DNA from 2 places in the Desulfosporosinus sp. genome. Region 2 is predicted to be linked to the other one. Evidence: riboswitches for the same ligand, from Rfam matches in the RefSeq annotation. Region 2 holds a riboswitch; the other holds the start of a gene.

Region 1 (5,193 bases), on a different contig from region 2:
TTATATGTAGCTAGTACTGATGACTCCTTAAAAGCTGGTAGTCGAGGACCAACTCTTTTGGAAGATTTCCACTTCAGAGAAAAGTTAACTCATTTTGATCATGAACGTATTCCAGAGCGTGTTGTCCATGCCCGAGGGTTTGGTGCACATGGTTACTTTCAGGTCTATGAGTCTATGGGTGAGTTTACGAAAGCTAAGTTTCTCCAAGACCCATCCAAAAAAACACCCGTCTTTGTACGTTTTTCAACAGTGGTTGGTTCTAGAGGGTCGGCAGATACAGTACGGGATGTTCGCGGGTTTGCCACAAAATTCTATACTGAAGAAGGAAACTACGATCTGGTTGCCAATAATATTCCTGTTTTTTTTATTCAGGATGCCATTAAGTTTCCCGACGTTGTTCATGCTATTAAGCCTGAACCGCATAATGAGATACCTCAAGCTTCTGCAGCCCATGATACCTTTTGGGATTTTGTAGTGAGTACGCCGGAAACCGCTCATATGATCATGTGGCTGCTCTCGGATAGGGCTATTCCTAGAAGTTTCAGAATGATGGAGGGTTTTGGTGTCAATACCTTTAGATTTATCAATAATCAAGGTAAGGCACGTTTTGTTAAGTTTCATTGGAAACCTCTGCTGGGGGTACATTCTTTGGTTTGGGATGAGGCCCAAAAGTTAGCTGGAAAGGATCCGGATTTTCATCGGCGTGATCTTTGGGATGCAATCGACTCAGGCGAATTCCCTGAGTATGAATTGGGTGTACAGTTGCTTAATGAAGAGGAAGAATTTAATTTCCCATTTGATATTCTGGATCCAACGAAGATCTGGCCTGAGGAAATTACACCTGTAAAACTGATTGGAAAAATGACCTTAAATCGTAACGTGGATAATTTTTTTGCGGAGACAGAGCAAGTTGCTTTTCATCCGGGTCATGTAGTTCCGGGAATAGATTTTAGCAATGATCCCTTATTACAAGGACGTCTTTTCTCTTATCTGGATACTCAACTTCTTCGTTTAGGCGGTCCCAACTTCCACGAAATACCTATTAACCATACTATTGCGCCTATACATAATAATCAGCGAGATGGCTCTCATCGTATGACTATAGACCGGGGAGTGACAAGTTACTCGCCCAATTCTCTTAATAGGAATTACCCGAAGCCAGCCTCAGAGACTGAGGGAGGTTATGCCCATTACACGGAAAAAGTCGAAGGGAATAAAGTTCGAGAGCGCAGCGAAAGTTTTAAGGATAACTATAGTCAAGCAACTCTTTTTTGGAATAGTATGTCTGCTGCAGAAAAGGAGCATATCATTGAAGCTTTCCACTTCGAAGTTGGAAGTGTTATGGATAGGAATATCAAACAGAGAGTCGTAGATATGTTTAATAATGTGAACTCCCAATTAGCCAATGCGATTGCTTTAGGTGTAGGCGCACAGCCGCCTAATACTCCCAGCGGATCGGGAGTGACCGCATCTTCACCGGCAGTGAGCCAAGAGAATACCATTAGGAATGCTCGTACCCGTAAGGTTGCCATACTTGCGGAGAATGGATTTAATTATCCAGAGCTGACTCAAGTTATGCAGACACTGAAGGCCAACGGTATTCAGTGTGAAATCATAAGTAAAAATTTAGGAATACTTACAAGCTCGGATGGACTGCAATTAGAAGTTGGAAAGAACTATGTGACGACTGGCTCTATCAAGTATGATGCTGTATATATAGCCGGAGGGCAACAATCAGTGGATAGTTTAGTGATACAGGGTGATTCACTGCACTTTGTCAATGAAGCCTTTAAACACGCTAAAGCAATTGGAGCCGCTAATGAAGGTGTAAACCTGCTAAGGGCTTCTGCTATAAAGGAAGTGGCAATGGCTGGTGCAGCCACACAGGCACAGCTGGTGACAGAACTGGGCGTAGTTACTATTTGTAATGCAGAAGATATGAGTGTTTTTAGTAAAGAATTCATGAAGGCCATTTCCCAGCATCGTCATTGGTACCGTCAAAATAAGAAAGAAGTGGTTCCTGCTTGATTAGCACTTTCAATACAACTGGGTTAATTTTCATAAACTCCTGTTGACAAAATATCTAAATTATTCTATCATGAAGTCAATTAAATATATTATTTAATAGGTGCCCGCTAGGGATAATAGGGAACCAGGTTCTAATCCTGGACGGACCCACCACTGTAAGTAGATGTTTGAAAAATGTACATTTGCCACTGGGAAACTGGGAAGGCGTACATTCTAGTCTACAAGTCAGGAAACCTGCCTATGAAATATTGCAAAAGGACAAAGGTAAAGTTCTAGCTTATTAAAGCTAGAACTTTTTTGTTCTTTTACCGCTTTGAGACCACCAGGTTTTCTAAAATCATTGATTTAGGAGTTGCTATGGAGACAATTGCGAAGGTTAACATCGAAAAACTCGTCTTTCCGAATGAAGATAAACCCGCACTTAAAAACATTGATTTCGAAATAAATCGGGGAGATTTCATCGTCATTACAGGTGGTGTAGCCTCTGGTAAATCAGTTTTGCTGCATTCCATTACAGGCGCAATTCCTCACTACCATAAAGCAGAATTAACCGGAAAAGTCACAATCATGGGGCAAGATATTAAGGATATGCACCTCAATAGAATGTCCGACTATGTTGGATACATGATGCAAGAACCCCAAAATCAAATTATTGGTTTGGATGTCTACGAAGATGTTGCTTTCGGCCTTGGCAATCTGGAAATTCCCATAGAACAAATTGATCAGAGGGTTAAAAACACCTTGGAATTTGTGGGTCTATCAGGGTATGAAAACAGGGAGACTACTTCTCTTTCAGGGGGGCAAGCCCAACGAGTCGTTTTAGCGGGTGTTTTAGCCCTTAATGCTCCTATTTTAGTTCTTGACCAGCCCACCGCTGAACTTGATCCCCTGGGCCGTGATGAGCTTTATAAGCGGTTGGGTCAGTTGAATAAAACTCAAAACCTTACCATTATTTTGGTCATGGATCGAATTGAAGAAGTCCTCAACTATGCCAACAGGGTCTTTTATATTCAGGGAGGCGAAATCGTTAAACAGTATTCGCCGGAGGCATATTACAAGGAGCAAATCGAGAGTCGAAAAGAAAGGTTGAAATCCTTACATACGGTTCAGGGTAAGTCCAACGAACTGATTGCTAAAGTCACTGATGTCACCTATACGTACAAAGACCATTTGTCCGGTTGTGAAGATATTAATTTAGAAATAGTAAAGGGTGACTTTTTAGCAATCATAGGATTAAACGGTTCGGGAAAATCAACGTTAGCTAAGCTGCTTATCGGTCTCTTAAAGCCGTCTAAAGGTGAAATAAGAGTGTTTGACCAGACTCTGAATAAGGAAAAGCTGGCAGAGATCCGTTTCCGGGCGGGCTTTCTGTTTCAAAACCCTGATTATCAAATTTTCGCAAGTACCGTCGAAGAAGAAGTTGGATTTTCACTCAAGCTAAGGGGGGAACAAAATGAAGTAATAGAACAAAAGATTGATGAGTGCCTGAAATTTGTGGGGCTGCTGGACTATAAAAAGCTCCATCCTCATCGCTTAAGCCGCGGCCAGCGCCAGCTTTTAGCATTAGCCTCCATACTCGTCAGTGATCCGGAATTCATTATCGCCGACGAACCGACTTCAGGCCTTGACGAAACCCAAGGGTACATGATTATGGATAAACTCTTTCATTTATCGAAAAGTGGCAAAACCATTCTACTCATCACTCACGATCTGACCATGGCAAAAGAATACTCTAACAGGATAGTGGCCATGAATAATCACCGTCTTCAACTAGATATTTTGACAAGAGATCTCGAGGAATATCTCAAAACCCTTAAAGCAATTGGTTTGAATTTCCATAATATTATTTCTTTCCGGGAGGTTCAAAATGGGACTGTCGAAGCTTGATCCCAGGACTAAGCTGGCCTGGTATGTTTTAATGATTTATTTTTCACTGATTAGTGGGACCGCCCTTCAGTTAAGTATGGTTTTATTAGTAGAGGTTGTGACCTCGCTAATCTTAACAGGTTCCTTGAAGCGGTATAAAGCAATGATCGTGGTTTTATTCCTTTTGGGACTACAGATACTGACCGTACAGTTGGTCTTTTGTCGGGAGGGTGTTCTGATCTACCAATGGGGAATCCTCAAAATATACAGTGAAGCTATACCTCTAGCGATCACCGGGATCCTCAAGGCCAGCATTATTGTTTTTGCAAGTATGCAATTCTTTACCTCTTCTTCAGCACAAGAGTTTACCCTGATGCTCATGAAATTCAAAATTCCTTACCGTTTTGCCATGTTAGTGGGGTTAAGCGTCCGCTTCCTTCCAATCATGAAAGCTGAATATATATCCATAGTCGATAGCCAGCGTACCCGGGGCCTTAAGATGGAGAGTGCCATGGACAATCTCAAAGGTATTTTCCCGACGTTTCTGCCTTTTTTATATCGCTCTGTCCGGCGTGCTGCAGAAACTGCCCTAGCCATGGAGTTAAGAGGCTATGGACGAACCAAAACCCGTACTTTTACGTCTAATTTAGCCCTTAAGCCTTACGATATTGCCTTAATCTCTGGGATGTTAATGGTAATAAGCATCAGCCTGGTTAACAAGGTATTACCATTACTATAATTAGAATTAGAGGAGGATATTTAGAAATGAATGAAAAATTATTTAGAACTGATACAAAAGCATTGGTAGGCTCCGTCATCATAGGGATCGTAATGCTGATAATGATGCAGGTTACAGGACGTATCGACGCAATATTGGATCCCACCCTCTTACTCCTAAATGGCACATGTTGGGCATTTTTTACAGGTCTGATTGTCTTAATGTACAGGCAACCGGCGGGTATTATCGCCGGGGTAGTGGAGGCTGTTGTAGCCATGGCTACAGGCTACTCACCGCTGGGCTTTTTCTTCTTATTCGCAAATGTCCTCGGATCCATAGTCTACTCCTTAATTTCCAGTAAGTTTTCCATGGAGAAACTAAGCCATCATATATTATCAATGCTCGGAGCTGCCGTTACCGGTAACCTTTGCGTCATGGCTGGATTGATTTACGTCTTTCATCTTGACTGGAAGATCGCACTTTTATCGTCGAGCTTAACCGCCACTGTTGGAACGATTGTTGCGGGCATCCTGACAAAGAGTGTCTACGGTTCCTTGAAGAAATCAGCATTGATTTAATTC
Region 2 (5,193 bases):
CATCGATTCTGGCATTATTTCGTTCTGCAATAGAATAACATGTCGCTAAGCCTAATCCTGTTCCCTTTTCCTTAGTGGTCAGGAAGGGAGTACCTATTTTTTCAAGAACCTCGGGTTCAATACCTGTGCCTTGATCTATGATTGATAGGACAGTTTCATCCCCATCCATAAACGTTTTGATAGTAACTTGTCCGCCTTTTTTCATAGCTTCGATACCGTTACGTACTAAGTTAAGTATTAGTTGGTGGATTTCATTTTTGTTGATTTTTAGATCTGAAACAGGGAGCTTTTCTAATTGAACACTATTATCGGAGTTTAAAGCATCTGCCTGAAGTAAAGGATAAAGATCGTCGATGATCTTGTTTAAGTTTTGCAATTGAACATTAGAGGGCTTGTTACTAGATAGGGATAGAAAGTCCGTGATGATAGAATTAGCGCGATCGAGTTCTTCAATCATAATGGAAAAATAGTCCTGATACTTAACACATTCTCTCTTTTCGCCGAGTATCTGAAGGAAACCCCGCACAGTTGTCATAGGGTTACGTACTTCATGTCCTATACCTGCTGCCATTTGTCCGATAAGATTTAGCCGATCGAGGCGCAGTAGTTCAGTTTCATTGCGTATTTGATCCGTAATGTCCAATATAACCATCAAAATGCATGACTCTCCTTGGAGCCAGATCTTCTGGGTAGAGAACAATCCCTCTCTTACTATTCCATCTTTGGTTTGGAAGAAATAGCGTTGATTTTTGAGTGTTTTATGCTCGGATACAATCTCAATTTGACATTGTTCGATAACGTCAATGGGATAAAAATTTAGATCGTGAGTTGTTTTGCCAAGAACTTCTTCTCTGATATAGCCAGTTGTTTGAAGCCACATGTCATTAACGTCAATGAACCGACTCTCCTTGATGGAAAGAATTGATTTTGAGACTGGGCTATATTGAAACGTTTTATGAAATCGTTGTTCCGAGCGCTGAAGTTTTTCATAGGGAAACATGACATAACTCGCAAATACAGCTCGTAATAAAAAGTAGTAATAAACGATTTTCAAAACATGTCCTAGCACATTATAGAAGTTTGTAATGGTTGTAAAAACTGTGAAACATAATTCCGCAGGGATTGCAACAAGAATCGCAAGGATTAAATACTCTTTGGTGACTATGTCTTCTTGCAGGTACCCCTTTAATAATCTGTAAAGAAACAAGATAAACATGGCTATAATCACATATTCAATCACGATCTTTATAGGTGTTACCCCTTCGGGGGTTAGTAGGACTGGGAATAGGTGGGGGGTATAAAGAATCGATGCACCTACTGCGAATGAGAGAAAAACCGTAATTGCAAGGCCTTTATATCGGTTAATGAATCGACTGATTAAGGTTGTGCTTAAAAGCAGAAAGAGTGCCTCAAAGAATCGACCGGCTAGCCAATACTTAGCAGATAAATCATAGTGCCCATGAGGGTATAATCCGAGGCCTTGCCAAAAAAAGATATGTAAAATATCAAAAATTCCGACTCCTAGGAAACCGAATCCTAGAATTAGATTTATTTTTTGGATTTTGCTGACAAACCAAACGACCAAGAATGAGGATAATGCTATAAGGATGCAGAAAATCTCTAGCACTGTATGAATTACGACATAGGAAGTTTCCCATAATGGGAGAATTAGAAAGGAAGTAAATACGGAAAACATAATTAAAGATAAGAGCTTGAAAATAATTCGAGACCATGTTGGATCCTTTAATCTCAAAACTTCAGTTGCTACCAAGAAAACCTCACCCTTCTACTAAACACTTTAAAATGTGACTATTATAGTATTCTTTTCAAATTACGAAAACCCTCTATTCTTTTTTGTACACTATTCGATGGTTTGTTCACGGATATTACAACTATAAACAAACATTGACATTAATCTAAGCTAGATCTCCAAACTTTTAGGGCAATTTAATTGTTTTTACTTATATTAAATATAAACGGTTAATTACTACTCTGAAAACAAGTTAAGGCTAATGTCATCCTTGTAAGATAGCGAAGGATCTAGATCCTTCAGTCGTACCTCCTTCAGGATGACATAGCACTTAAGTCGCTTTCGTAGCAATTCTTCACGCGCTCCCGCACTACGATAAAATGACAAAGTGTACTGGATTTATCATTCATCAGTGGTACCGCACAGCGGCATGAGGGTCTATTAATAAAATTTAGACATTTAGTAGTTACTACTAGGGAACTGGCTTTAGAGTCTGTAAGAAAAAAGATCATACACTAGCAGGAAATTACTTTTAAGTGTCGAATCAATATTAACAAAGCAGTCCGATAATGTTTACACTTCGGATTGATCATCAACTATTATAGGTGCCCCGATGGGGAGAATAGGGAATCAGGGATTAATCCTGAGCGGACCCACCACTGTGAAAAGGGAGTCCCATACATTTTGCCACTGGCGATAGCTGGGAAGGCGTAGGGTGATGATGAACTTTGAGCCAGAAGACCTGCCTATAATAATGAGAAGCCTGCTTTGACCAGGCTTTGGTGGACGATGGTAAAGCCCCCAGTCTATGACTGCGGGCTTTTTCTGTCGTCTTTTTGGTATACAAGAGTCCATAGATACTCGCTAAAACTCTACGATTATCATTAAGCATTACGACGGGTTTATTTTGAAATTATTGGGAGGGGTAAATGTTGGAACAGGATTTGAGATTGTTTATTGAAAGAGTAAAAAAGCAGAATCCAATGGAAGTTGTTCATGTTCAAGAGGAAATCAACCCAAAGTATGAAATCAGTACTTTAATAATGGAGTTAGAGAAGGCCAGACGTTATCCATTGACGATTTTTAATAATGTTAAAGGGCATGATATTTCGGTTGTAACGAATGTTTTGGCTCCCCGCGAGCGTTTGGCGTTAGCTATGGATGTTCATCCCAAGGATCTCGCGGCAGAGTTTTCCAAGCGAATTAACCAGCGGATCGAACCAGTGGAGGTGGAGGAAGCTCCATTTCGAGAGAACGTTTTTGTAGGCTCAGAGGTCGATTTGTATAAGCTGCCAATTTTAACCCACTTCCCTATTGATGCAGGACCTTACATTACCGCTGGTTTAGTTATTGCAAAAGACCCTGTAACGGGTGCAGATACCGCAGGATATCACAGAATGCAGCTTAAAGGGAAGGATAAGTTAGGGATTAGCCTCCACTCTCGTCAACGTTTATGGGAGTATTTTCGCCGCTCAGAAGAACTAGGCAAATCCTTGGAGGCGTCTATAGTGCTTGGAATACATCCTAATATTTCCATGGGGTCCATGGCCTTAATTCCCTATGATCTGGGTAAATTTGCAGCTATGGGGGGGTTATTTGGGGCTCCTCTTGAGGTTGCCCGCTGTAAGACCGTGGATCTGCTGGTCCCGGCCTATGCTGAAGTGGTCATTGAGGGGGAAATTGTTGCGGGAGAACGAGAATCCGAAGGACCTTTTGCGGAATTTACAAATTATGCCTGTTATCGCAGTACAGAAAACGTGTTTAAAGTTAAAGGAATACAGTACCGTACGAAACCCCTATTCCAAGACATTACCCCAGGCATGAGTTCCGAGCATATTACGATTGTGGCAGTACAGCGAGAAGGGGACGTTTTAAATGCCCTGAATAGGACACTTCCCAACGTTAAAAGTGTTCATGCTCCCATCTCTGCCTGTGGATTGTTTCACTGTTATATTTCTATGAAAAAAATTGCGGAAGGACAGGCCCAGCAGGCAATCTTTACGGCCTTTTCCGTGGACCATAATCTTAAGATGGTGGTGGTAGTTGATGAAGATGTGGATGTCTTCGATGAAAGACAGGTTTTATGGGCCATGGCTACTCGACTACAAGCGGACAGGGGAGTAACTATCATACCTCAGCATATGGGAATGGGCTGTACTCTAGATCCCTCCAGCGATGACTTAAGTCGCACAGCTAAGATGGGGATTGATGCGACTAAACCGCTAGAAGGGTTTGCACCTACTATAGAAATGTCCGCCGAGGTACAGCAGAATATCCGTCGGTTTATGGGAACTTTTGGACTTGGATGAGGAGGAGACTATGTACGAAATTGCAGTTGATGTGGGAGGAACATTTGCGGATTTTATAGTGCGTGATCAACAGGGACGTGCATTTACAACGAAAGTTCCTTCGAGTCATGAAGACCCACTGGAACCGATTATAAAGGGCTTGAGTGAGTTAGCTGAGCAGTGTCGCCTCTCTCTCAAGGAGTTTCTCGGACAAACGAACAAATTTGTTCTTGGCACCACGGTTGGGATTAATGCCTTACTAGAGGGTCAGGGAGCCAAAACGGCTCTAATAACAACTGAGGGTTTTCGAGATGCTTTAGAACTACGTCGTTCACGTCTAGCAGAGCAGTGGGATTTTCGGGTTGCTTTGCCGCAGGTCTTAGTACCCCGTCATTTACGTATTGGTTTGAGGGAACGCATGGATTCTCAGGGTGTATCGATTAAAGCGGTGGACCACGGGCAGATTGAGGAAATAGCTCAGTTTTTGCGTCAAGAAGAGATAGAATCTGTGGCAGTATGTTTACTTTTTGCCTGCCGTAATCCTGCGCATGAAGTCGAGTTTAAAGAGGCTTTACAAGCACTTTGGTCTGGAGTTTTTGTCACACTGTCCTCAGAGCTTTCTTCCCAGCTTGGTGAATATGAACGAACGGTTACCACTGTTCTAAATGCTCGCTTAAGTCCCGTCCTAAGCAATTATTTACAAGACCTAAGGTCACTTTTGTGTGATAAGGGCCTTCAAGTACCCATTTCGATTGCCCAAAATGATGGCGGCTTAACGGATCTAATTCAAGCTAGCCAAAGCGCTGTCCATACACTTTTCTCTGGCCCGGCAGGAGGGGTAAAAGGAGGATGGGCTTTGGCTAGAGAGCAGGGATTGCCTGAATTAGTGGTGGCAGATATGGGAGGGACAAGCTTCGATGTTTCCTTAATCAGACAGAGCAAGATGGAGATGACTCCTCAAGCGGAGATCGCTGGATACCCTATCCAACTTCCAATGTTAGATATTCATACCGTCGGGGCAGGTGGAGGAAGTATTGCTTGGTTGGACAAAGGAGGAATGCTGCGAGTTGGGCCCCATTCAGCAGGTGCTAAGCCAGGGCCCGCCTGTTACGGTTTAGGGGGCCAAGAGCCGACGATTACGGATGCAGCTTTGAT

The links. A riboswitch is a leader RNA that binds a small molecule or an ion and turns the genes downstream of it on or off. The one in region 2 is predicted to bind cobalamin.
Region 1: another riboswitch for cobalamin. It lies ahead of HGJ98_RS02190 (ABC transporter ATP-binding protein); the one in region 2 lies ahead of HGJ98_RS08645 (UbiD family decarboxylase).

Annotation. Positions count from the first base shown of each region.
Region 1 is NZ_JABZFS010000013.1:35,494-40,686, reverse strand. Features, by position in the region: gene HGJ98_RS02195 (catalase) at 1-2,028, shown strand, start outside; cobalamin riboswitch at 2,110-2,285, shown strand; gene HGJ98_RS02190 (ABC transporter ATP-binding protein) at 2,386-3,915, shown strand; gene HGJ98_RS02185 (energy-coupling factor transporter transmembrane protein EcfT) at 3,896-4,633, shown strand; gene HGJ98_RS02180 (hypothetical protein) at 4,660-5,190, shown strand.
Region 2 is NZ_JABZFS010000039.1:75,005-80,197, reverse strand. Features, by position in the region: gene HGJ98_RS08650 (MASE3 domain-containing protein) at 1-1,771, opposite strand, end outside; cobalamin riboswitch at 2,337-2,515, shown strand; gene HGJ98_RS08645 (UbiD family decarboxylase) at 2,683-4,059, shown strand; gene HGJ98_RS08640 (hydantoinase/oxoprolinase family protein) at 4,070-5,193, shown strand, end outside.